2 regions of the Cupriavidus sp. GW822-FHT02D05 genome follow, and region 1 is predicted to be linked to the other one. Evidence: predicted binding sites of a transcription regulator. Region 1 holds the regulator's gene; the other holds the start of a gene.
The links. The regulator NrdR, encoded in region 1, represses ribonucleotide reductase genes. The targets are predictions, from matches to a motif close to CACNANATNTNGTG.
Positions count from the first base shown of each region.

Region 2: the regulator NrdR is predicted to act here: its motif matches at 8,337-8,350, upstream of AC1RQK_RS06030 (ribonucleoside-diphosphate reductase subunit alpha).

Region 1 covers NZ_JBXAOE010000015.1:145,313-156,902, forward strand. Annotated here, with positions in the region: gene AC1RQK_RS20920 (pilus assembly protein) at 1-934, opposite strand, end outside; gene AC1RQK_RS20925 (pilus assembly PilX family protein) at 965-1,588, opposite strand; gene AC1RQK_RS20930 (PilW family protein) at 1,579-2,511, opposite strand; gene pilV (type IV pilus modification protein PilV) at 2,520-3,158, opposite strand; gene nrdR (transcriptional regulator NrdR) at 3,300-3,767, opposite strand; gene glyA (serine hydroxymethyltransferase) at 3,927-5,174, opposite strand; ZMP/ZTP riboswitch at 5,297-5,399, opposite strand; gene ybgC (tol-pal system-associated acyl-CoA thioesterase) at 5,561-5,965, shown strand; gene tolQ (protein TolQ) at 5,962-6,645, shown strand; gene tolR (protein TolR) at 6,688-7,125, shown strand; gene tolA (cell envelope integrity protein TolA) at 7,141-8,268, shown strand; gene tolB (Tol-Pal system beta propeller repeat protein TolB) at 8,498-9,826, shown strand; gene pal (peptidoglycan-associated lipoprotein Pal) at 9,844-10,359, shown strand; gene ybgF (tol-pal system protein YbgF) at 10,378-11,136, shown strand; gene queC (7-cyano-7-deazaguanine synthase QueC) at 11,288-11,590, shown strand, end outside.
Region 2 covers NZ_JBXAOE010000003.1:262,980-274,569, reverse strand. Annotated here, with positions in the region: gene AC1RQK_RS06070 (LysE family translocator) at 1-202, shown strand, start outside; gene AC1RQK_RS06065 (hypoxanthine-guanine phosphoribosyltransferase) at 251-793, opposite strand; gene ffh (signal recognition particle protein) at 872-2,266, opposite strand; gene AC1RQK_RS06055 (cytochrome C assembly family protein) at 2,370-3,302, shown strand; gene AC1RQK_RS06050 (PP0621 family protein) at 3,310-3,591, shown strand; gene AC1RQK_RS06045 (sensor histidine kinase) at 3,588-5,681, shown strand; gene AC1RQK_RS06040 (sigma-54-dependent transcriptional regulator) at 5,766-7,448, shown strand; gene ampD (1,6-anhydro-N-acetylmuramyl-L-alanine amidase AmpD) at 7,441-8,061, shown strand; gene AC1RQK_RS06030 (ribonucleoside-diphosphate reductase subunit alpha) at 8,564-11,506, shown strand.

The sequences.
Region 1 (11,590 bases):
CGACATACTTCATCGGGGCCCGCAGCACCCCACCATAGCGCTCGTTCGGTGTCTTGCTGGTGTCATTGGTGCCGTCGTTCAGATAGCCGAAAGCCGCAAAACGCACGCGATCGGCATTTCTTTGCATCTGGCCGACGGGCTTGTAGTTGCTGCCATAGTTGTAGCAGAGGTCGGTGCGCGTAGTTGCCTCGCCGCTATCGCAAACCTGAATCTGGACACGGAAGCTACGTCGTTCCGTCAGCTTGCTGTTCTTGTAAACGTCGGCATATTTTCCCGGGCTCCCGCAGTTGCCGCTGCTATCGTCCGCATCGGAGAAGAAGATGTGGTTGCCACACGAAGCAATATAAATCGTGCTGTACGAGAACGGCGTTACCGCACTCGGCGCGCTGCTGATGTTGCTGACGGCCGTGACGCTCTTGACCGGGAAGTAACTATTGCTGCGGAAAAAGTCCGATCGGAGCACGGCACGCTGCAAGACCGTCTGGGTCGTGGTGTCCACCACGCGGTCGCCGCCGGTCATCGCCATCCGCAGTTCGTCGATCGAGGACGACGCGGCCCAGTTCATGAAGTTTCCGCTAAATGCGCTGGAACATTCATGGCCTCCATTGCCGGAGGCGTTGCCGCTGCTTGCAAAATAGCCATTGGTGCTGTCGTATGTATAGCACTTGGCTGCATTGAAGTAACCGAGGTAAGTCGTATTGTAGTTATATGACGTGTCGACGTTCTTCGAATTCAAGGGGCCGCGGTAGGCAGTACCCGTAGTCGGGAACTCTACCGAGAGCGTCATCATCAGGTTGGGGTGAATGTTTTGCGATTGCCCGAATAGAGGGGTCTGCGCAATTGTCACGGTTGGCACGCTAGGCGTGCTTGCAGCCCAAAGTGCAGTAGCCCATAGCATCGCGCACAGAGGCAACAGGCGTCGGAGTGTATTCATGAATTCGTTCCCGATTCGATGCTGGCTGTTCTAGTTGTCCGTCTTGCGGTACAGCGACTGAACCATTGCCTGGGTGGCGTTGTTGGGGCCAAAGCCAACCGCTGTCACCCGATACATATAGCGCGTGTTGTCAACGGCGCCGCCAATGGATTGATCAGGAAGCAACTCGATGATGTAGCGAGGCTTCTGGCTTGGAGTCAGGCCCGTCCCGGTCGGGAATGTCCGGCCCGTAAAGGTACCGTAGGCCACCGTCTGCGGGTTGGTGGCAGAAGCGCTCCAGCTAACGGTGTTCCATATCTGTGCATTGATATTTGCCAATGTATTGCACAGGCCCTGGTAGGGAGCGGCTACCGTTGTCCCGATATTGCATCCACCGTCGACCGTGAAGCCCGTCGCCGCTGTCGGCTGGAAAATTACCGAGCGGCTCTTGGGGCCGGTTGTGTTCTGGATGTCCATTTCGGCATCGCGCAAGGCGGCCTCAGCTGCCTGGAACGCAATCTCGAAATCGCGTTGATTGCGGGTTGTGCGTTTTGAGTCCAGCGCCAATCTCGCGCCACCCAGTGCCAGCACGGATATGACGAGCAGCATGATCAGCGCGGTGACCAGGGCAAAGCCGCGGGCTGGATATTTCACTGCTGGAGGGTTCAGAGGCACGAAGGATCTCCCTGCATGCAACTCAGGTAGTTGCGCACTTGCACCGTTGCCGTGAACAGGCGGCGCGCGGACTGTGGGTTTTGAGTCGGCGTGAACGTGCCATCGGCGCCGTTGTATATAGGACCGAAGAGCTGGATCGTGGGCTGCCCGGAACTGTCTGCGCTTGCATTGTCGCCTCGCACGACCAAAGCCACCTTCAGCGCATAGACGCGTGCCCATTCGGCTGCGCCGACCTGGCTGGCGGGAACGAACTTGTCCGCCACTTCATCGTCATCTGTGGATATGCCGTAGAGCACCTGCAAGTTCTCTACGCCCGGGATAAGTTGCTGCGCGACAAAGGTAGACGTCTCCTTGCCGGATGCGCGCCGCCGGTATTTGCACATCAGATAGGGCAGGCCATCGGCGCCGTTCTGCACATAGAGAATCGAGAGTCCGCGTTGACTTGCCGCACTATCGATGCTGGACGGCGCGGCGACGGCTTGTCCGGAGCAATCCACCATGGATCCATCGCTCACGGTCGGGTCAGCCGCCGTCCCGACGCCGAAGAATCGAGTCAGCAACACGTCGCTGGCATTGACGGCGGCGCCAGCATCGCAACCCAGCGTCTCGTTGTCCGAGGGAGTTGAGCAGTTGTCCAGTCCCATCAGCATCTGCGAGCTGATCTGCATTGAGCCACCATCGCTGGCCGGAGGCGTGTAGGCAATCTGACGCAACATTCGTGAAACGACGCCGATCGCGAACTGACCGCGCTCCTCGAGGTTGGCGCTGTCATTGATGCTGCTATAGGTGCTGCGGGTCAGTAGGTAAAAGGAAGTTGATGCAACCAGCACCAGCATGCCAAGCGTCAGTGCAACCATCAGTTCGACCATGGAGAAGCCTGAGCTTCGCCGGCGACGACGGGGTGGTTGTCCGGAGCCGGCCATGAGCGTTCTCAATTGCTGACTCCCGGGTTGGCCACAATAACGATTTGTGGCGTTGCCGAGCCGTCGGCGGCTTGCGTGTCTGGCATGGTTGTACCGGTCGCGACATCTACCCCCGGCTTGTCGGCGAATCGAGATACCCAGCCCATCTTGATGACGATCGGGCTATCGCTGGCTTGGCCCGTGCCGCCGGCCGTGGCGTTGCACGCCCAGGTGTAGCCTGCGGAGGTGGAATAGTTGCTGGAGTCCCGGCAGATTACTGCACGCCCACCCGGCAGGGCCGTCTGGACGCGTCGCGTCCATTCGGCCAAATCGAACGTGACCATGTTGGCTGCGCAAACCGGGCTGCCGGACGTGCATGGAGTGGTAAAGAAATTGGCGCCCGTCGGCACCGCCGGGGCGCCGGTGCTCGTGTCGAAGAAGTAGCTGCTGTTACTGGCGAGCATTTGGGCGCTGTTAGCCCGCATGCGGTCTGCCATATCGCTGGCGAGCTGCAGCGCCAGCGTGTCATAGGACGCTTGTTGGGAGAATCGGAATGATTTGATAAGAAGATTTGCCACGCCGAGCACGCCGATGGCGAGCACGACGATTGCCACCAATGCTTCGAGCATGGTGAAGCCGGCCGTCCCCCGACAGCTTGACTGACCCATCTTGACCCTCGTCCGAAAAGACTACGTTCTTTTGGCTTTGTTCTATTTTTTGTAACTGCAACCCAGGTGGAAATATAGATATAGGAATTGCCACCTAGGACCCAGTTTGGGAGGAATTAAACAACGTCCACGTTACTTTTTCTACTGCTTCCGTGGGGTAGACGCCGAAAACTCATCCAGCATGTCGCGGAATTCCGACACATCCTCAAAACTCCGATACACCGAAGCAAACCGGATATAAGCAATTTTGTCCAACCGGCGCAGCTCGCGCATGACCAGTTCCCCGACCTGGCTGCTGGGGATTTCCTTCTCGCCGAGGGCGAGCAGTTTTTCTTCGATGCGGGTGATGGAGGCGTCGATGGCTTCGGCCGAGACCGGGCGCTTGCGCAGGGCGAGGCGCATCGAGTCTTTCAGCTTGTCGCGGGTATAGTCCGCGCGAGAGCCGTTTTTCTTGACGATGGCGGGGAAGAACAGCTCGATCCGCTCATAGGTGGTGAAGCGGCGGTCGCAGGATTCACAGCGGCGGCGGCGGCGCACCGTATCGCCTTCTTCCGACATGCGCGTGTCCAGGACCTGGGTGTTGGAGTGAGCGCAAAAAGGGCATTTCATGCCTGACCACCTCGAAGTATGAGCCGGGGCGCGTGCCGCGCAGGCAGCGTTTTGTCATTCTGTGTCGCGCCGGGCCGGGTTGGCAAGGCCCGCCGCAGGCGCGGCGTGCGCCGCGGCGGGGCTGCCGGCCACCCGCGGGGGGGCGGGTGGCGCTGGGCTTTAGCCGTAGACCGGGAAACGCTTGGTCAGGGCTGCCACTTGCTCGCGTACGCGAGCGATGTTGGCCAGGTCGTGCGGGTTTTCCAGCACGTCGGCGACGAGGTTGGCCACCAGGCGGGCTTCTTCTTCCTTGAAGCCGCGGGTGGTCATGGCCGGCGAGCCCAGGCGGATGCCCGAGGTGACGAACGGCTTTTCCGGGTCGTTGGGGATGGCGTTCTTGTTGACGGTGATGTGTGCTTCGCCCAGGACCTTTTCAGCTTCCTTGCCGGTGATCTGCATCGCGCGCAGGTCGACCAGCATGACGTGGCTTTCGGTGCGGCCGGAGACGATGCGCAGGCCGCGCTCGATCAGGGTTTCGGCCAGCACGCGGGCGTTCTTGACCACTTGCTGCTGGTAGGTCTTGAACTCGGGCGACAGGGCTTCCTTGAACGCGACTGCCTTGCCGGCGATCACGTGCATCAGGGGGCCGCCCTGGATGCCGGGGAAGATGGCCGAGTTGATGGCCTTCTCATGCTCGGCCTTCATCAGGATCACGCCACCGCGCGGGCCGCGCAGGCTCTTGTGGGTGGTGGTGGTGACGAAGTCGGCGTGCGGCACCGGGTTGGGGTACTCGCCGGCGGCGATCAGGCCGGCGTAGTGGGCCATGTCGACCATGAACAGGGCGCCGATGGACTTGGCTACCTTGGAGATGCGTTCGAAGTCGATGCGCAGGGCGAAGGCCGAGGCGCCGGCGATGATCAGCTTGGGCTTCTTTTCCTGCGCCAGCTTTTCCAGTGCGTCGTAGTCGATGTCTTCGTTGGCGTCCAGGCCGTAGCTGACCACGTTGAACCATTTGCCGCTCATGTTGAGCGCCATGCCGTGGGTCAGGTGGCCGCCTTCGGCCAGGCTCATGCCCATGATGGTGTCACCCGGCTTCAGGGCGGCGAAGAACACGCCCTGGTTGGCCTGCGAGCCGGAATTGGGCTGCACGTTGGCGGCTTCGGCGCCGAACAGTTGCTTGACGCGGTCGATGGCCAGCTGCTCCACGACGTCGACGTACTCGCAGCCACCGTAGTAGCGCTTGCCGGGATAGCCTTCGGCGTACTTGTTGGTCAGTTGCGAGCCTTGCGCGGCCATCACGGCCGGCGAGGTGTAGTTTTCCGAGGCGATCAGCTCGATGTGCTCTTCCTGGCGCTGGTCTTCCTTCTGGATGGCGGCAAAAAGCTCGGGGTCGATCTGGTCGATCGTATAGCGGCTGCGTTCGAACATGGCGAAAACTCGTCTGAAAAAAGGGGACTTCCGAATGGCTTCGGGGTAGGGCGCGCGGGGAAGGCACAGGCGACCGGCGCTGGACGCGTTAGCTATCCGGCGCAGGGCGCACCCTGCTTCCCATTCGCTGCCCAGGCGAGCGGCAGGCGCTTGAAACATCGCGCCAGAGAACTTTGCGCTTCCTCGTGGTAGTGCCCACTGACTTCGCCAGTCGCGCAAGATGGAATGGTTGGCGGCAGTTTAACGCGAGGCGCTGGCCCGCTGCAAGACGGTGCTGCGGGGCCAAAGACCGAAAGTCAATGCCTTGTCCGTCAGGTAATGTAATTGTTGTAATGTCGGACAAGGGTTTACACCGGGTCGGGCTGGCTGCCGTTACAATCGCGGCCATGAGCAACAATGTGTGGGCCTTGCGGGTGTACTGGGAAGACACCGACGCGGGCGGCGTAGTGTTCTACGCCAATTACCTCAAGTTCTTCGAGCGCGCCCGTACCGAGTGGCTGCGCTCGCTTGGCATCGAACAGCAAGCGCTGGCCGATGAGTCGGGCGTCGTCTTCATCGTCAGAAGCACGGCGGTGGACTACAATGCCCCCGCCCGTCTGGACGACTTGCTTGAGATCCGGACACAGATTGAACGGGTTGGCCCGGCGTCGGTCCAATTCGCCCAAGAAGCCTGGCGTGGTGAGCAATTGCTGGCTACTGGCGCCATCCGGGTTGGGTGTGTTGATCGTAGCACATTTCGCCCGACTCCCATTCCCGCTCCCGTCCTTGCAACCATCAAGACCGCTCGATGAATCCCGTGACCGTCACGCAAGACCTGTCGATCATTTCGCTGGTGCTGCACGCCAGTGTGCTGGCACAGGCCGTCATGGCCCTGCTGCTGGTGATGTCCCTGTTCTCGTGGACATATATCTTCCGCAAGCATTTCTCCCTGCGCGCCGCGCGGACCCAGACCGAGGGGTTCGAGCGCGACTTCTGGGCCGGCGGCGACCTGCAGGCCCTGTACCAGAGCGCAGCCAACAATCGTCACAACACAGGCGCGCTGGAACGGATCTTTGAGTCCGGCATGGGCGAGTACCTGAAGGCGCGCGAGCGCAACAATGACGCCGGCGCGCTGCTCGATGCCGCACGGCGTGCGATGCGCGCGGCCTATCAGCGTGAGATGGATGTGATGGAGTCGCATCTTCCGTTTCTGGCGTCGGTAGGTTCGGTCAGCCCGTACATCGGCTTGTTCGGCACCGTATGGGGGATCATGAACGCCTTCCGCGGCTTGTCAAATGTGCAGCAGGCAACGCTTGCGGCCGTGGCGCCCGGCATTGCGGAGGCGCTGGTCGCCACCGCTATCGGCCTGTTCGCGGCGATTCCGGCGGTCATTGCCTACAACCGCTACGCCACCGAAGTGGATCGCCTGGCCATCCGCTTCGAGAGCTTCATGGAAGAGTTCCTGAACATCCTGCAACGGCAGACCCGCTAAAGCGCCGAAGCCACCAACGTCTTCGGTCAAGGAGAACCAGCAATGGCAGCGATACAGCGCCGTGGCGGCTCGCGCCGCCGGGCCAGTGCCGACATCAACGTCGTGCCTTACATTGACGTGATGCTGGTGCTGCTCGTCATTTTCATGGTGGCGGCACCGATCGTGAATCCCGCCGTGGTTGACCTGCCCAGCGTGGCCAACGCCACCCAGCAGCAAAAGGCCCCCCCCATTGTCGTGACCGTGCATGAGGACGGCGCACTGACCGCGCGCGGCAAGGATAACGCCGGCAACAGCTTTGAGCGCAAGCTCGACAAGCAGGGCCTGATCGACTTCGTGCATCAGCGCCAGAACGAGAATCCCGATCAGCCGGTGGTGATCGCCGCCGACCGCTCGGTCAAGTACGAGGCCGTGCTGGACGTCATGTCAGTGCTCAAGGCCGACGGCGTGAAGCGCGTCGGCCTGATGGTCAAGCCCAAGTAAGCACCGCCCCACGCGATGAAAACCGCCGCCTATCCTTATCAGCCGGCCCCGGAGCGGGGAACCCTGCGTTCCTTCCTGCTCGCGGTTTTCATGCACCTGTTGCTGGGCATCGTGCTGTATTTCGGCGTGCACTGGCAGAGCAGCACCCCGGTGGGCGCCGAAGCCGAGCTCTGGGATGAGATCCCGGCCACTACCGCACCGCCGCCCCCGCCGCCTCCCGCACCGCTGCCCGTCGTGCAAGCCCGTCCCGCGCCTCCTGCGCCAGCGGTGAGGTCTCGTGCCGAAGAAGACGCCGAGATCGCCCTCCAGCAGCAAAAGCGCCGCCAGGCCGAGGCCGCCGCCCGCGAAGAGGCGCGCCAGCAGGCCGACCTGCGCGCGCGCCAGGAAGCCGAGCGGCAGGAAGCGGCCCGCAAGGAGGCGGCCCGCAAGGATGCGCAGCACAAGGAAGACCTGCGCCGCGAAGAGCAACGCCGCGAAGAACAGAAGAAGGACGAGCTGAAGAAAGAGGCCCAGCGCAAGGAAGACGCACGCAGGCAGGCCGCGCTGCAGGAGCAGCGCAAGGAGCAGGTTGAGCGCGAGCGCAAGGAAGCTGACGCCAAGGCCCGCGCCGAGGCTAAGAGCCGTGCCGAGGCTGACGCCAAGGCAAAGGCAGCCGCCGACGCCAAAGCCAAGGCTAACGCCGAGGCCAAGGCCGCCGCCAACGCGAAGGCCAAGGCCGATGCGGATGCCAAGGCCAAGCGCGACGCCGCTGCCAATGCCCAGCGCCACAGTGAACTGGCGCGGCTGCAGGCCATGGCCGGCGGCGGGGCGGCAGTCGGCGGCGCCGGCGGTGTCGGCAGCAGCGCCGGCAGCGGTGCCGGTTCGGGCGGCAAGGCCTCGCCTGGCTACCCGGATCGCGTGCGTCGCCGCGTCAAGCCGAATATCGTATTTACCGAAGACGTGCCTGGCAATCCGGCCGCGGTGGTGTCGGTTCAATTGGCGCCGGACGGCTCCTTGATGTCCGCGCGGCTATCCAAGTCCAGCGGCAATTCGGGCTGGGACAACGCCGTGCTGCGCGCCGTGGAGCGCTCTGATCCGCTGCCCCGCGACGAAAACGGCAAGGCGCCAGCCAGCTTCACGATCACCTTCAAGCCTAAGGATTAAGAGGGACGGCGATGGTGACGACATGGGAACATTCGAATTGCAACATATTGCAACCTACGTCGATGCACCGCAGTCCCAACGCTACGATGACAGGTTGCCTGACGCAGCCGGCAAATGTGCCCGGGGCACGCGATACGGGCATGCGACAAGCCTTCAGCATGCTTGCCCGTTCCACGGCTCCCGTTTGCCGGCCGCGCTCGATGAATATTGATCTCGATTGAGGAGCAGCATGCGAAAGCTTTGGGCCCCCCTTTGGCTGGCCGCGCAGCGGCACGGCACCCGCGCGCACGCCCTGTTTGCCGGGCTGGCCGTGGTGCTGGCTTGTTCGGCCGGCAGCGCACAGGCGCAATTGAACGTTGAAATCACCGGCGTCGGCGCCAGCCAGCTCCCCATCGCCACGGCCAACTTCCAGGGCGAAGCTCAGGCCCCGCAAAATCTCACCGCTATCATCCGCAGCGACCTGCAGCGCAGCGGCCGCTTCCGCAATGTCGACCCGGGCGGCGCCACGGTGGCGGAGTCTGCCAATGCCGATCTTGGCAGCTGGAAGGCGCGCGGCGCCGATGCCTTCGTGGCCGGCAGCGTCACACCCACCGGCAACGGCCAGTACGACGTGCGCTTTCGCCTCTACGACACCGTCAAGGGCACCAGCCTGGGTGGCCTGGCCTTCACTGTCAGCGCAAACCAGCTGCGCGTGACCGGCCACAAGATCGCCGACTACATCTACGAGAAGCTGCTGGGCGAGCGCGGCGTGTTTGCCACGCGGCTGTCCTATGTCTCGCGGGTGGGTGGGCGTTTCCAGCTGCTGATCTCGGACTCCGACGGCCAGAACTCTCAGGTGGCGCTGACCAGCAACGAGCCGATCATCTCGCCTTCGTGGTCGCCGGATGGCAGCAAGGTCGCTTACGTGTCCTTTGAAGCCAAGAAGCCCGTGGTCTACGTGCACGACCTGGCGACCGGCAAGCGCACACTGGTGTCGAACCAAAAGGGCAACAACAGCGCGCCTTCGTGGTCGCCTGACGGCCAACGCCTGGCGGTGGCGCTGTCGCGCGATGGCAATACCCAGATCTACCAGGTTGGCGCCGATGGCTCCGGGCTCAAGCGCCTCACCCGCAGCAGCGCCATCGATACCGAGCCGCAATACGCGCCGGATGGCCGCAGCATCTACTTCACCAGCGATCGCGGCGGTGCGCCGCAGATCTACCGCATGCCGGCCGGCGGCGAAGAAGGCGGCGCAGCCCAGCGCGTGACCTTCAAGGGCAGCTACAACGTGAGCCCGCGCATTTCCCCGGATGGCAAGCAGCTGGCCTACATCACCCGCAGCGGCGGCTTCAAGCTGCAGCTGATGGATCTCGGCAACGGCGATGTGACCTCGCTGACCGACACCGCCAACGACGAGGCTCCGAGCTTCGCCGCCAACGGCAAGTACATTCTTTATGCCACCCGGGTGGGAGGTCGCTCGGTGCTGGCGGCAGTGTCCACTGACGGGCGTACCCGGCAGGTTTTGTCGCTCCAGTCCGGCGAGGTTCGCGAGCCGTCCTGGGGACCATTCATGCAATAAACGAGGAGTTCCTAGCCATGACCAATATGATGACCAAAACCCTTGCCGTCGCCGCTCTGCTGGCCCTCGGCGCTTGCAGCTCCGGTGTCAAGCTGGACGACACCGCCAACGCCGGTGCCGGCAACAAGGGTACGCCTTCGACCGACGCCCGCGCCGTGGCGCCGGTGGACGTGTCGCGTGATCCGCTGAACGATCCGAACAGCCCGCTGGCCAAGCGCAGCGTGTACTTCGACTTCGACAGCTACAGCGTCAAGTCCGACTACCAGGGCATGCTGTCGGAGCACGCCAAGTACCTGGCCGCCAACAAGGGCCGCCGCATCCTGATTCAGGGCAACACCGACGATCGCGGCACTAGCGAATACAACCTGGCACTGGGCCAGAAGCGCGCCGAAGCCGTGCGCCGCTCGCTGTCCTCGCTGGGCGTGCCGGAAACCCAGATGGAAGCCGTCAGCCTGGGCAAGGAAAAGCCCAAGGCAACCGGCCACGACGAAGCCGCCTGGGCGGAAAACCGCCGCGCGGACATCACGTACTAATCTGCGGACAGCCATCTCATGAAAGCACGCGTCTCCAAGTTGGTATTGCTTACTGCGATGTCCTGCGCCAGCCTGCTGCCGTTGGCACAGGCGCGGGCCGGCGTGTTCGACGATGACGAGGCGCGCAAAGCCATCGTCAACATGCGGGACCAGTTCAACGGTTTCCAGGCGACGGCATCGCAGCGCATCGACCAGAACAGCCGCGCCCAGCTCGACATGCAGAACCAGCTCGAAGGTCTGCGCCAGGAAGTGGCGCGACTGCGCGGCCAGAACGAGATGCTGCAGAACGAGGTGACGACGCTGCAAAAGCAGCAGAAGGACTACTACGCGGACCTGGATGCGCGCCTGAAGAAATTCGAGCCGCAACAGGTCACCGTGGATGGCCGCGAAGGGCTGTCGCAACCTGGCGAGAAGACCGAATACGATGCCGCGCTCAAGCAGTTCCAGACCGGGGACTTCAAGGGCGCCGGCAACGTGTTCGCGGGCTTCATCAAGAAGTACCCGCAGAGCCCGTACGTGCCGCTGGCGCAGTTCTGGCTCGGCAACTCGCTGTACGCGCAGCGCGACTACCGCGGCTCGACCTCGGTGCTGCAGAACATGGTGCAGGCCTATCCGGATCACCCCAAGGTGCCGGATGCGCTGATCGCCATCGCCAACAACCAGATCGAATCGGGCCAGAAGCCCGCAGCCCGCAAGACCCTGGAGCAGGTGGTAGCCAAATACCCCGGCACCGAGGGCGCGCAGGCGGCGAGCAATCGCCTCAAGACGCTGAAGTAAGCGCCTGAGAGGGCGGGGCGCTGTTAAGCGGCCCAGGTAGCAGTCAGTACACTAAAGGCCCGCATCCGCGGGCCTTTAGTCTTGGGCGCGCTAAAATACCCGATTCGCCTCGAATTTTGCGTGGCGCCTCCAGGCGCCGCGCCGTGCCATCATGAAAAAACGCGCTATCGTCCTGCTTTCCGGCGGCCTGGACTCCGCCACCGTCCTTGCCATGGCCAATGCGCAGGGCTTCGAGACTTATGCATTGTCGATGCGCTACGGTCAGCGCCACTCCTCGGAACTGGAGGCTGCAAAGCGCGTGGCCGCAGCCCTGGGCGCGGTGCGCCATGAGATCATCGACCTGGACCTGCGACGCTTCGGCGGCTCCGCGTTGACCGACGATAGCCTTGAGGTGCCTACGGATGGCGCCGTCGGCGGCATTCCGGTGACCTACGTGCCGGCCCGCAATACCATC
Region 2 (11,590 bases), on a different contig from region 1:
GCACGGCAATGTCTGGCTCAATGTGTTGCTGCTGTCCGGCCTGTTCGCCGTGATCAACCTGCCCAGCGTGGCAATGTGGGCCGTGTTCGGCTCGGCCATGCGGCGCTGGCTGGCGCAGCCCCGGGCGCTGCGCCTGTTCAACGTGGCGATGGCGCTGTTGCTGCTGGTCTCGCTGTGGCCGATCGTCAGCGCCAGGCCGTAACGCGCAGACTGAGCGCGAGGCCTGGGCGCAAGGACTCAGCGCAAGGACTCAGCGCAAGGCCCGGATGGCGGGCAGGTTGCGCCAGTAGCCGTGGGCGTCCATGCCGCAGCCGAAGACATAGCGCTCAGGCACGGTGAAGCCACAGAAGTCCGGGTGCATGGGCTTTGCCTTTTGCAGCACTTTTTCGCACAGCACGGCGGCGTAGACATTGGTCGCGCCCATGTCCATGATGCGCTGGCGGATGGCCGCCATGGTCTCGCCTTCGTCCAGGATGTCGTCCAGCACCAGCACCGTGCGGCCCTTGACCGATTCGCGCGGCGCCACGCGCCATTGCATCTCGCCGCCCACCGTCTTGTTGTTGTAGCGCGAGAGGTGGATGTAGTCGAACTCCAGCGGGAACGCCAGCTTGGGCAGCAGCATGCCGGTGAAGACGACTGCGCCGCCCATCACCGACAGCACCAGCGGGAAGGTATCGCCCATCTTTTCCGTGATCTCGCCAGCCATGCGGTCCAGCGAAGCCTGGACGGCCTCGGCGCTGACGATTTCCTCGGAGTTGGCCCACAGTTCGCGGGCCTGTTCGGCGGTCATCATGATGTGGATCCTGTCTCAGTCTTTGTCTTTTGCGGGTGACGCGGCGCCCGGGGAGCGGGCGCCGCCGTGCCAGACGGCTTAGCGGTTGAAGAGTCCCTTCATGCCGCCCTTCATCGCGCCCATCGAGCGCATCATCTTCATCATGCCGCCGCCCTTGAGCTTCTTCATCATGCTCTGCATCTGGTCGAACTGGTTGAGCAGGCGGTTGACTTCCTGCACCGGCACGCCGGCGCCGGTGGCGATGCGGCGCTTGCGGCTGGCCTTGATCAGGTCGGGCTTGGCGCGCTCGGCGGCCGTCATGCTGTTGATGATGCCCTCCATGCGGCGCACCTGCTTCTCGGCCACGTCCATATTGGCGCCCTGCGCCTGCTGGGCGAACTGCGCCGGCAGCTTGTCGACCAGGCTGCCCAGGCCGCCCATCTTCTTCATCTGGCCGATCTGCGCCTTGAAGTCTTCCAGGTCGAAGTCGCCCGTCTTCTTGATCTTCTTGGCCAGCTTCTCGGCCGCTTCCATGTCCACGCCGCGCTGGGCTTCCTCGACCAGCGCGAGGATGTCGCCCATGCCCAGGATCCGCTGGGCCATGCGATCGGGGTAGAAGGGCTCAAGGCCGTCCAGCTTTTCGCCAACGCCGACGAACTTGATCGGGCGGCCGGTGATGTGGCGCACCGACAGCGCGGCACCGCCGCGCGCATCGCCGTCCAGCTTGGTCAGCACCACGCCGGTCAGGGGCAGGGCGTCATTGAAGGCGCGCGCGGTGTTGACCGCGTCCTGGCCCAGCATGGCGTCGACTACGAACAGGGTTTCGACCGGCTTGATCTCGGCGTGCAGCGCTTTGATTTCCTGCATCATGGCTTCGTCGATACCCAGGCGGCCTGCCGTATCGACGATCAGCACGTCGTGATAGTGCTTGCGGGCCCAGTCCACTGCCGCGCGCGCGATGTCCACCGGCTTCTGGTTGGGCTCGGAGGGGAAGAAATCGGCGCCGACCTGCTCGGATACGGTCCTGAGCTGGGCGATCGCGGCGGGGCGGTAGACGTCGCACGAGACCGTCAGCACCTTCTTCTTCTTGTTTTCTTTCAGCCACTTGGCCAGCTTGCCGACGGTGGTGGTCTTGCCGGCGCCCTGCAGGCCGGCCATCAGGATGATCGCGGGCGGCTGCACCGCCAGGTTCAGCTCGCCGCTCTTGTTGTCGGCGGACAGGCTTTCCTCGCCGCCGATGACGGCGGTCAGCTCGCGCTGCACCACGCCCACCAGCGCCTGGCCCGGCGTCAGGCTGGACACCACGTCCTCGCCCAGTGCCTTTTCCTTCACGCGGGCGATGAATTCCCGCACCACCGGCAAGGCGACATCGGCCTCCAGCATGGCCAGGCGCACTTCGCGCAGCATTTCGGCGGTATTGGCTTCGGTCAGGCGAGCCTCGCCGCGCATGGTCTTGACGACCCGCGCCAGGCGTTGAGTGAGATTGTCCAGCATGGCAGAAGTCCGGGGGATAGAGCTTGATCGAGGCTTGAGGCTGGCTCTTGGCCCGGCTCAAGCGGGGCGCCACCGGGACGGGGCGCTAAGGTAAACTGTGCAAATGGCCATTGTACTGTATGCCTTGACGGCACTTCTCTATTGCGGCCTGGCCTATCACGGCTGGGCGACGCGCAACCCGCAGCTATCGGCTGCCGGCAACGGCGGTGCCATTGGGGGCGCGGCGGCGACCGCGCTGCTGCACGGCGGCGGCGGGGCCGGCGGGCGCGGCGAGGGCCGCCCGGCCTGGTGGCACGCGCTGATGCTGGCAGCGGTGGCCAGCCACGGCCTGCTGCTGCACGAGACCATCTTCCCGGCCGACCGCATGGTGTTCGGCTTTGCCTTTGCGCTGTCGGCCATGCTTTGGCTGGGCGTGGGCATCTACTGGATCGAGAGCTTCTTCTTCTCGCTGGCCGGCCTTGGGCTGATCGTGGTCCCGGTGGCGATGCTCGCGAGCCTGATGCCGCTGGCGTTTCCCGGCGCGCAGATCCTGGGCTACGCGGCGCGGCCGTTGTTCAAGCTGCACTTCATCATTGCCAACGTGGCCTATGGCCTGTTCACGCTGGCAGCCTTCCATGCCTTTCTGATGCTGCTGGCCGAGCGCCGCCTGCATGGCTTCAACCGTTCGCCCCAGGTGGGCAAGGCGAGCGAGCCGGCCCAGTGGGTGGGCCGCTGGCTCGACCTGCTGCCGCCGCTGCTGACACTGGAGAAGCTGCTGTTCCGCCTGATCGGCGCCGGCTTCGTGCTGCTGACGCTGACGATCCTGTCGGGCCTGCTGTTCTCCGAGCAACTGTTCGGCCGGGCCTTCCGGCTCGACCACAAGACCGTGTTCGCGCTGCTGTCGTGGGCGATGTTCGCGGGCATCCTGGCCGGGCGCACCTTCTACGGCTGGCGCGGGCGCACCGCGCTGCGCTGGGTGATTGCGTCCTTCGGCATCCTGCTGCTGGCTTATGTCGGCAGCCGCTTCGTCATCGAAGTCATACTGCACCGAATCTGAGGCCGGCATGGCACGCATCTTCCTTGTCCTGGCTGTCGTGCTGGGTTGTTTCTGGTGGCTTCGCCAGCGCGCCCAGGCGCGCTTTCGGGAGGACCGCGCCGCCCGGCACGGTCCCGCGCAAGGCTCGCCGGTGCGCAACCAGCCTGCCCCCCCGCAGGAAGCCATGGTGCAATGCGCGCGCTGCGGGGTGCATCTGCCGCAGGGCGAAGCTATCGTCTACCGTGGCTTGCACTACTGCCGGCGCGCCCACCTGCCGGCCGATAGCGATCCGGACAGCCCTGCCGCATGAACGGGCCGGCCTCGTTCTGGTCCCGCCTGAATGCCTGGCGCGCCCTCGCGGCGATGTGGCGCCAGCCCGAACCTCCTGAATTCCACTGGCGCTTGCTGCGCTATTTCTGCTGGACCCGGCTTGCCGTAGCCGCGCTGCTGCTGGGCTACGCCTGGCTGCCGGCCCAGCGCGCCGAGGCCGAGCGGGCCGCGCAGGCGCTGGGCAGCGGACTGGGCGGCGGGTTCGGCAGCGGCCTGGCCGCGCTGCCGCTGGCCGTGCCCTATGCCGTGGTGGCGCTGGGGATGGTGGTCGCCACGCTATGGTGGCGCCGCGGCTTTCACCTGCGGGTGCGCTTCCAGGTGCTGGCCGACCTCGCCCTGCTGGGCCTGATCTTTCACGCGCAGGGCCATCGCGGCGAGGGGCTCGCCATGATCTTCCTGTTGCCCGCGCTGCAGGCCGGCGCGCTTACCAGCCTGCTGTTCGCGCTGTTCACCGCGGCAGCTTCGGCGCTGCTGGTGATGAGTACGCCCTTCGCGCAGACCTTGCTGTTGCGCCAGGCCGACACGGGTTTGCTGGGCTCGGGGCTGTACGGGCTGGTCTTCATGATCGCGGCCTCGCTGATGTACCTGCTGGCCAACCGCCAGCTTGCACAGGAGCGGCTGGCGCTGGCGCGCGAGCAGGAGCTGCGCCTGCAGCAACTGGTCAACCGCCTGATGGTCAACGACATGCAGGACGGCGTGATGCTGCTGCGCGCCAACGGCGCGGTGGTGGCGGCCAACCCGGCCGCGGTGGTGCTGCTGGGCGTGCAGCCTGCCGAACGGGGCAAGCCCACGGACACGCCTGCCAATGGGCGCGATGCGCTGTTCGACCTGCGCCAGATCCCCCGCCTGCAGCCGTTGATGGAAATGCTGCGCGACTGGGTGCGCAGCAAGGACGATGCGCCCCGCATCCTGCAATTGCTGCCGCTGCCGTCGCGGCCATCCTCGGGGCGCGGCCCCATCCTGCATACGCGGCTGCGGCTGCGTTTCTTGCTGCCGGGGCTGGCCAGCCTGCGCTCCACCTTCGCGTCCTCGATGTCGGTCTCGCTCAGTGCGCAGAACGCCATGAACACCGGCACCTGGAACGAGCTGTCGCCCGAGGCGGCGGCGCGGCTGCGCCTGGCCATCGCCCAGAGCGAGGCCATGGCGTGGCGCCCGGAGGACGAGGCGTTGCTGCGCAGCGAGATGCGCGACACGGTGCTGGTCCATATCGAAAGCTGGGAGCGCATCGCCGAGCAGGTACAACAGGAGAAGCTGGCAGCCATGGGGCGCCTGGTGGCCAGCGTGGCACACCAGATCCGCAATCCGCTGGCGGCCATCAGCCAGGCCAGCGAGCTGCTGGCCGAAACCAGTCGCCGGGCCGCGCGCCCGGGCGAGGCGGGCCGCGCGGAGGGCGACGTGGATGCGCGGCTGCTGCGCATCATTCACGATAATGTGCGCCGGCTCGACCAGGTGGTGTCGGACGTGCTGCAGATGTCGCGCCGCCCGCGCACCGAGCGCACCACGGTGGACCTGAACCAGGCGCTGCCGGAGATCGTCGGCCGCTGGCGGCTGGAGATGCGCGCCCGCTCCGCCGACCACGACCCGGTCGGCGCGCGGCGCGTGCCGCGTCCGGCCGAGATCAACGCCAATGCCATCCGGCTCACGGTGGACGTGGCGCGCCCGGTCATCTTCGATGCCTCCCAGTTGCAACAGGTGCTTGGCAACCTGCTCGACAATGCCTGGCGCTATTGCAGCCGCCTGCCCGGGGCGATCCGCCTGCTGGCCCATGCGCTGGACCAGCACCATGCCGAGCTGATCGTCTGGAACGATGGCGTCGAGGTGTCGCGCGAGCACCAGCGCACCTTGTTCGAACCCTTCTTTACCAGCAACGCCCAGGGCACCGGCCTCGGATTGTTCATGGCACGCGAGCTTTGCGGCGCCAACGACGCCCAGGTGCGCTATGGCACGATTTCGATCGATGCGCTGCTGGCGCAGACCGGCATGCTGGCGCCCGCCGCACGCGATACACTGCCGGCCAAGGCTTTTGTCCTGACCTTGCGCATCGAAGCGCCGGACAGCGCGGGTGGCTGAGCCGCGCTGGTTTGACCGGCCACGCGGCCAGTCTCTCGTTTAGCCGCCCCGATTTCACTTCGCCAGATCGCCAGACGCAGACCCATGCCAATCAAGACGCCAGGCCCCGACCCGATTCTCGTCATCGACGACGAGGCCGACCTGCGAGAACTGCTCGATATCTCGATCCGCCGCATGGGCCACGATGTCGTGCTGGCCGGCTCGCTGGCCGAGGCGCGCCAGCAGCTCGCCGCGCGCCGCTATAGCCTGGTGCTGACCGACATGCGGCTGGGCGACGGGCTGGGCATCGATATCGTGCGCCAGCTATCGAGCGCGCCGGAGCGGGTGCCGGTGGCCGTGATCACCGCCTACGGCAGCGCGGACAACGCCGTGGAGGCGCTCAAGGCGGGCGCCTTCGACTACATCGCCAAGCCGGTCTCGCTGGACCAGCTGCGCAGCTTGATCCTGAATGCGCTGGGGCGCCAGCAGCGTGATGGCGCCGAGGGTGTGGAGGGCGGTGACGGCGGCAGCGGGGCGCACGAAACCGTGGACCGCGCCGTCAACCTGCTGCCCGGCCATTCTCCGGCCATGCATGAGGTGCGGCGCTCGCTCTCGCGGCTGGCGCGCAGCATGGCGCCGATCGTCATCAGCGGCGAGTCCGGCAGTGGCAAGGAGCGCGCGGCGCGTGCCATCCACGCAGTCAGCGCGCGCGCGGCGCATCCCTTTATCGCGGTCAATTGCGGCGCCATCCCCGAGACCCTGATGGAGTCGGAGTTCTTTGGCCATGTGAAAGGCGCCTTCACCGGGGCCGACGCCGAGCGCGGCGGCTTTTTCCAGGCTGCCAATGGCGGCACGCTGCTGCTCGACGAGGTGGCGGACCTGCCGCTGGCGATGCAGGTCAAGCTGCTACGCGTGCTGCAGGAACGGCGCGTGCGCAAGATCGGCGCGAGCCGCGAGGAGAGCGTGGACGTGCGGGTGCTGTGTGCCAGCCACAAGGATCTTTCCGCGATGGTCGCCTCCGGCCAGTTCCGCCAGGACCTGTTCTACCGCCTCAACGTGCTGGCGCTGCGCATGCCCACGCTGCGCGAGCGGCGCGAGGATATCCCGGTGCTGGCCAGCGCCATCCTGGAACACCTGGCGGTGCGCTATGGCGATCCCCATCCCAAGCGGCTGGCGGTGGCCGCGCTGCAGCGGCTGTCCGACTATCCGTTCCCGGGCAATGTACGCGAGCTGGAGAACCTGCTCGAGCGCGCCTATGCCTTCGCCGAGGGCAATACCATCGAGGTGGACGACCTGGGCCAGTTGGACGCGGGCATGGGCCATACGGCCATGCCACGGCCGCCCGCGCCGCACGCCTACCTGGCTTCGGCGGCTGCGCCGGCTGGCGCGCCGGCGGCGTCCGGCGTGCGGCCCGACACCATGCAGGAGCTTGCGTACGATGCGCGGGCCGACTCCCGGGGCGGCGCGCAGCCCGATCTGTTTGCGCAACCTGCGGCGTCTCGCGCCGCGGAGGCGGCCGCAGACGCTTGCCGTGCCACCTTCCCGATCGACCTGCCCGGCCGGCTCGAAGCGCTCGAGCGCGACCTGATCCTACAGGCGCTGCAGCAGACCGGCTTCAACCGGACAGCCGCCGCGCCGCTGCTGGGCCTGAGCTTTCGCCAGCTGCGCTACCGCATCCAGCAGCTTGGCATCCGCGAGGGCCGCGACGACCCGGCCGACGGTGCCGCCGAAACCAGAGAAGCGCTGCGCGACGGGCTGTTGGCGGCGGATGGAGATCGCGATGCCTGACCACGACCCGGCCGCCAAGTTCGCGCCCAACTCGCCATTCGTCCCCGACCCGGCGGGCTGGGTGCCCGCCGCGCGCCACGTGCCGTCCCCCAATTTCGACGCCCGGCCCGCGCACACGCCGGTGGACCTGGTGGTGATCCACAACATCAGCCTGCCGCCCGGGCAGTTCGGCAGCGGCGATATCGAAGCCTTTTTCCTGAACCGTCTCGACCCGTCCCGCCATCCGTTTTTCGAGACGATCCATCAAGTGCGGGTGTCGGCGCATTTTTTGGTGACGCGAGGGGGCGAGCTGGTCCAGTTCGTGTCTTGCCTGGACCGCGCCTGGCACGCAGGCCAGTCCGAATTCTTCGGCCGGCCCCGTTGCAACGACTTCTCCATCGGCATCGAGGTCGAAGGCAGCGACGACCAGCCGTTCACGTTGGCCCAATACCACACCACCGCAGCGCTGGTGCGTGCCCTGCTAGGCGCTTATCCGGTGCGGGCCGTGGCGGGGCATAGCGATATCGCGCCAGGGCGCAAGACGGATCCGGGAGCACATTTCGACTGGGCGGGTTTTGCCGCCGCAGCCGGCGTGGCGCCCGCACAACTGCCTTACCGCAAAGAACAGCCCTGAGGCAAGGGCTGCAAGCGAGGTCTAGGGGATAGCCGCAATCTGGGGAAAACCCTGATAAAGTCCGCGCCTATCGAAGAGGTCAGGTCAATCAAAAAAATTTCGCGTCACGGTGCGGTAACGAACCGTCGGGCGGATTCCCTTGCGTCTCTTGGGCTAGCGGGTATGGCGCAGCGCCGCATGCCATGCCGGCACTGGAATTCGCGCCAAAAAGGCGCTTGTCAAGACTGGTGAATCCGCCCCGTTTCACTATACTTAGTCCAGTTTTTCGCATCGACCACTAGATCTAGTGGTGCTTTCGGGGAGCCGGCCTAGGTGTGCAGTTACCGCCGCAGCAATGACTGCGGTCCACCGAAGGGCCGGCGCATCACAAGAGTTCCAGCAGAATCCAGCAATAGCAGCGCGCCCTCCCGGGTAAGACCGGCCGGCGTGTCAGAGCCTTTTTGCGCATTTTGCCCGGGACTCTTTGTCACTCATAAAACACGGGTCAGAACAGGAGTTCCTCATGCAGACAGCCCAGAACGAACTTTCCACCGGCGCCGCCGCCGCCGGTGCAGCAGCGAACGCGCAGTCGAGCCCCGCTACTGCCGCCGCTGGCAGCTACCAGGACTACAAGATCATCCGACGTAACGGCGCCGTCGTGGCGTTCGAGCCGAGCAAGATCTCGGTAGCGGTGACCAAGGCCTTTCTCGCCGTCAACGGCGGGCAGGGCGCCGCTTCGGCGCGCGTGCGCGAAGTGGTCGAGCAAGTGACCCAGAACGTGGTCCGCGCGCTGCTGCGCAGCCGCCCTAACGGCGGCACCTTCCATATCGAAGACGTGCAGGATCACGTCGAGCTTGCGCTGATGCGCTCGGGCGAGCATGAAGTGGCCCGCGCCTACGTGCTGTACCGCGAAAAGCGCACCCAGGAACGCGCCCAGGCAAACGCCCAGGCGGTGGCCCGCGTGCAGGAAGGCGGCGCCACGTTCAACGTGACCGATGCGGGCGTGGCCCGCGTGCTGGACCTGGGCGCGCTGCATGGCCTGATCGACAACGCCTGCTCGGGCCTTGGCGATGCCGTCAGCGCCGAGCCGATCCTCAAGGAAACGCTGAAGAACCTGTACGACGGCGTGCCGATGACCCAGGTCTACGACTCCGCCATCCTGGCCGCGCGTACCCTGATCGAGAAGGACCCGGCCTACAGCCAGGTCACCGCGCGTATCCTGCTGCACACCATCCGCAAGGAAATCCTGGGCGCCGAAGTGACCCAGACCGAGATGGTGTCGCGCTACGCCGACTACTTCCCCAAGTTCATCGCGCGCGGCATCGAAGCCGAGCTGCTGGACGAGAAGCTGGCCACCTATGACCTGGCCCGCCTGGGCGCGGCGCTGGACGCCCAGCGCGACTTCCAGTTCAACTACCTGGGCCTGCAGACCCTGTACGACCGCTACTTCCTGCACATCGACGAGACCCGCATCGAAATGCCGCAGGCATTCTTCATGCGCGTGGCGATGGGCCTGGCGCTGGGCGAGAAGGACCGCGAAGCCCGTGCCATCGAGTTCTACCAGCTGCTGTCGTCGTTCGACTTCATGTCGTCCACGCCGACCCTGTTCAACTCGGGCACCCGCCGCTCGCAGCTGTCGTCGTGCTACCTGACCACCGTGTCGGACGACCTGGAAGGCATCTACGAGGCGCTGAAGGAAAACGCGCTGCTGTCGAAGTTCGCCGGCGGTCTCGGCAACGACTGGACCAATGTGCGCGCCCTCGGCTCGCACATCAAGGGCACCAACGGCAAGTCGCAAGGCGTGGTGCCGTTCCTGAAGGTGGTGAACGACACCGCCGTGGCGGTCAACCAGGGCGGCAAGCGCAAGGGCGCGGTCTGCGCCTACCTGGAAACCTGGCACCTGGACATCGAGGAATTCCTCGAGCTGCGCAAGAATACCGGCGACGATCGCCGCCGCACCCACGACATGAACACGGCGAACTGGATTCCCGACCTGTTCATGAAGCGCGTGATGGAAGCCGGCGAATGGACCCTGTTCTCGCCCGCCACCTGCCCGGACCTGCATGACCTGGTCGGCAAGGCATTCGAAGAAGCCTACCTGGGCTACGAAGCCAAGGCCGCCCGCGGCGAGCTCAAGCTGTTCAAGAAGATCCCCGCCATGCAGCTGTGGCGCAAGATGCTGGGCATGCTGTTCGAGACCGGCCATCCCTGGATCACCTTCAAGGATCCGTGCAACATCCGCAGCCCGCAGCAGCACGTGGGCGTGGTGCACAGCTCCAACCTGTGCACGGAAATCACGCTCAACACCAACGACAGCGAGATCGCCGTTTGCAACCTGGGTTCGGTGAACCTGGTCGCCCACCTGAAGCAACAGGCCGACGGCACCCAGGTGCTCGATCACGCCAAGCTCGAGAAGACCATCCGCACCGCGATGCGCATGCTCGACAACGTGATCGACATCAACTACTACGCGGTCGAGAAGGCACGCAACTCCAACCTGCGCCATCGCCCGGTCGGCATGGGCATCATGGGCTTCCAGGACTGCCTGCACATGCTGCGCCTGCCGTACGCCAGCGACGCCGCGGTGCAGTTCGCCGATACCTCGATGGAAGCGGTGTGCTACTACGCCTACCGCGCTTCCAGCGAGCTGGCGGAAGAACGCGGGCGCTACAGCACCTATGAAGGCTCGCTGTGGGATCGTGGCATCCTGCCGCAGGACTCGCTCAAGCTGCTGGCCGAAGAACGCGGCGGCTACCTGGAAGTGGATCACTCCTCGACCATGGACTGGGACAGCCTGCGCGCGCGCATCAAGCAGCACGGCATGCGCAACTCGAACTGCATCGCGATCGCGCCGACGGCAACGATCTCGAACATCATCGGCGTGTCGGCCTGCATCGAACCGACCTTCCAGAACCTGTACGTCAAGTCCAACCTGTCGGGCGAATTCACGGTGGTCAACGACTACCTGGTGCGCGACCTGAAGGCACGCGGCCTGTGGGATGAAGTGATGGTCGCCGACCTGAAGTACTTCGACGGCAAGCTGGCGCGCATCGACCGCATTCCGCAAGACCTGCGCGACATCTACGCGACGGCCTTCGAAGTCGAGCCGAGCTGGCTGGTGGAAGCCGCCAGCCGCCGCCAGAAGTGGATCGACCAGGCCCAGTCGCTCAACATCTACATGGCCGGCGCCTCGGGCAAGAAGCTGGACGACACCTACAAGCTGGCCTGGCTGCGCGGCCTGAAGACCACGTACTACCTGCGCACGATGGCAGCCACCCACGTGGAGAAGTCCACCGTGTCGCGCGGCTCGCTCAACGCCGTGTCGTCGGGTAGCGACGGCGGCATCAGCGCCGCCGGCATCGACCAGGCCGCCGCCTCCGCGCCGGCCATGCCGGAAGCCGAAGGCGCGGTCTGCACGATGCGCCCGGGCGACGCCGGTTTCGACGAGTGCGAAGCCTGCCAGTAAGTCGCCTGCCAGTAAGTCATTACCTGCCCTGATCCTCGCCGCGCCGCTTGCGCGGCGAGGACGGCGGCAAACCAAAGCATTCCA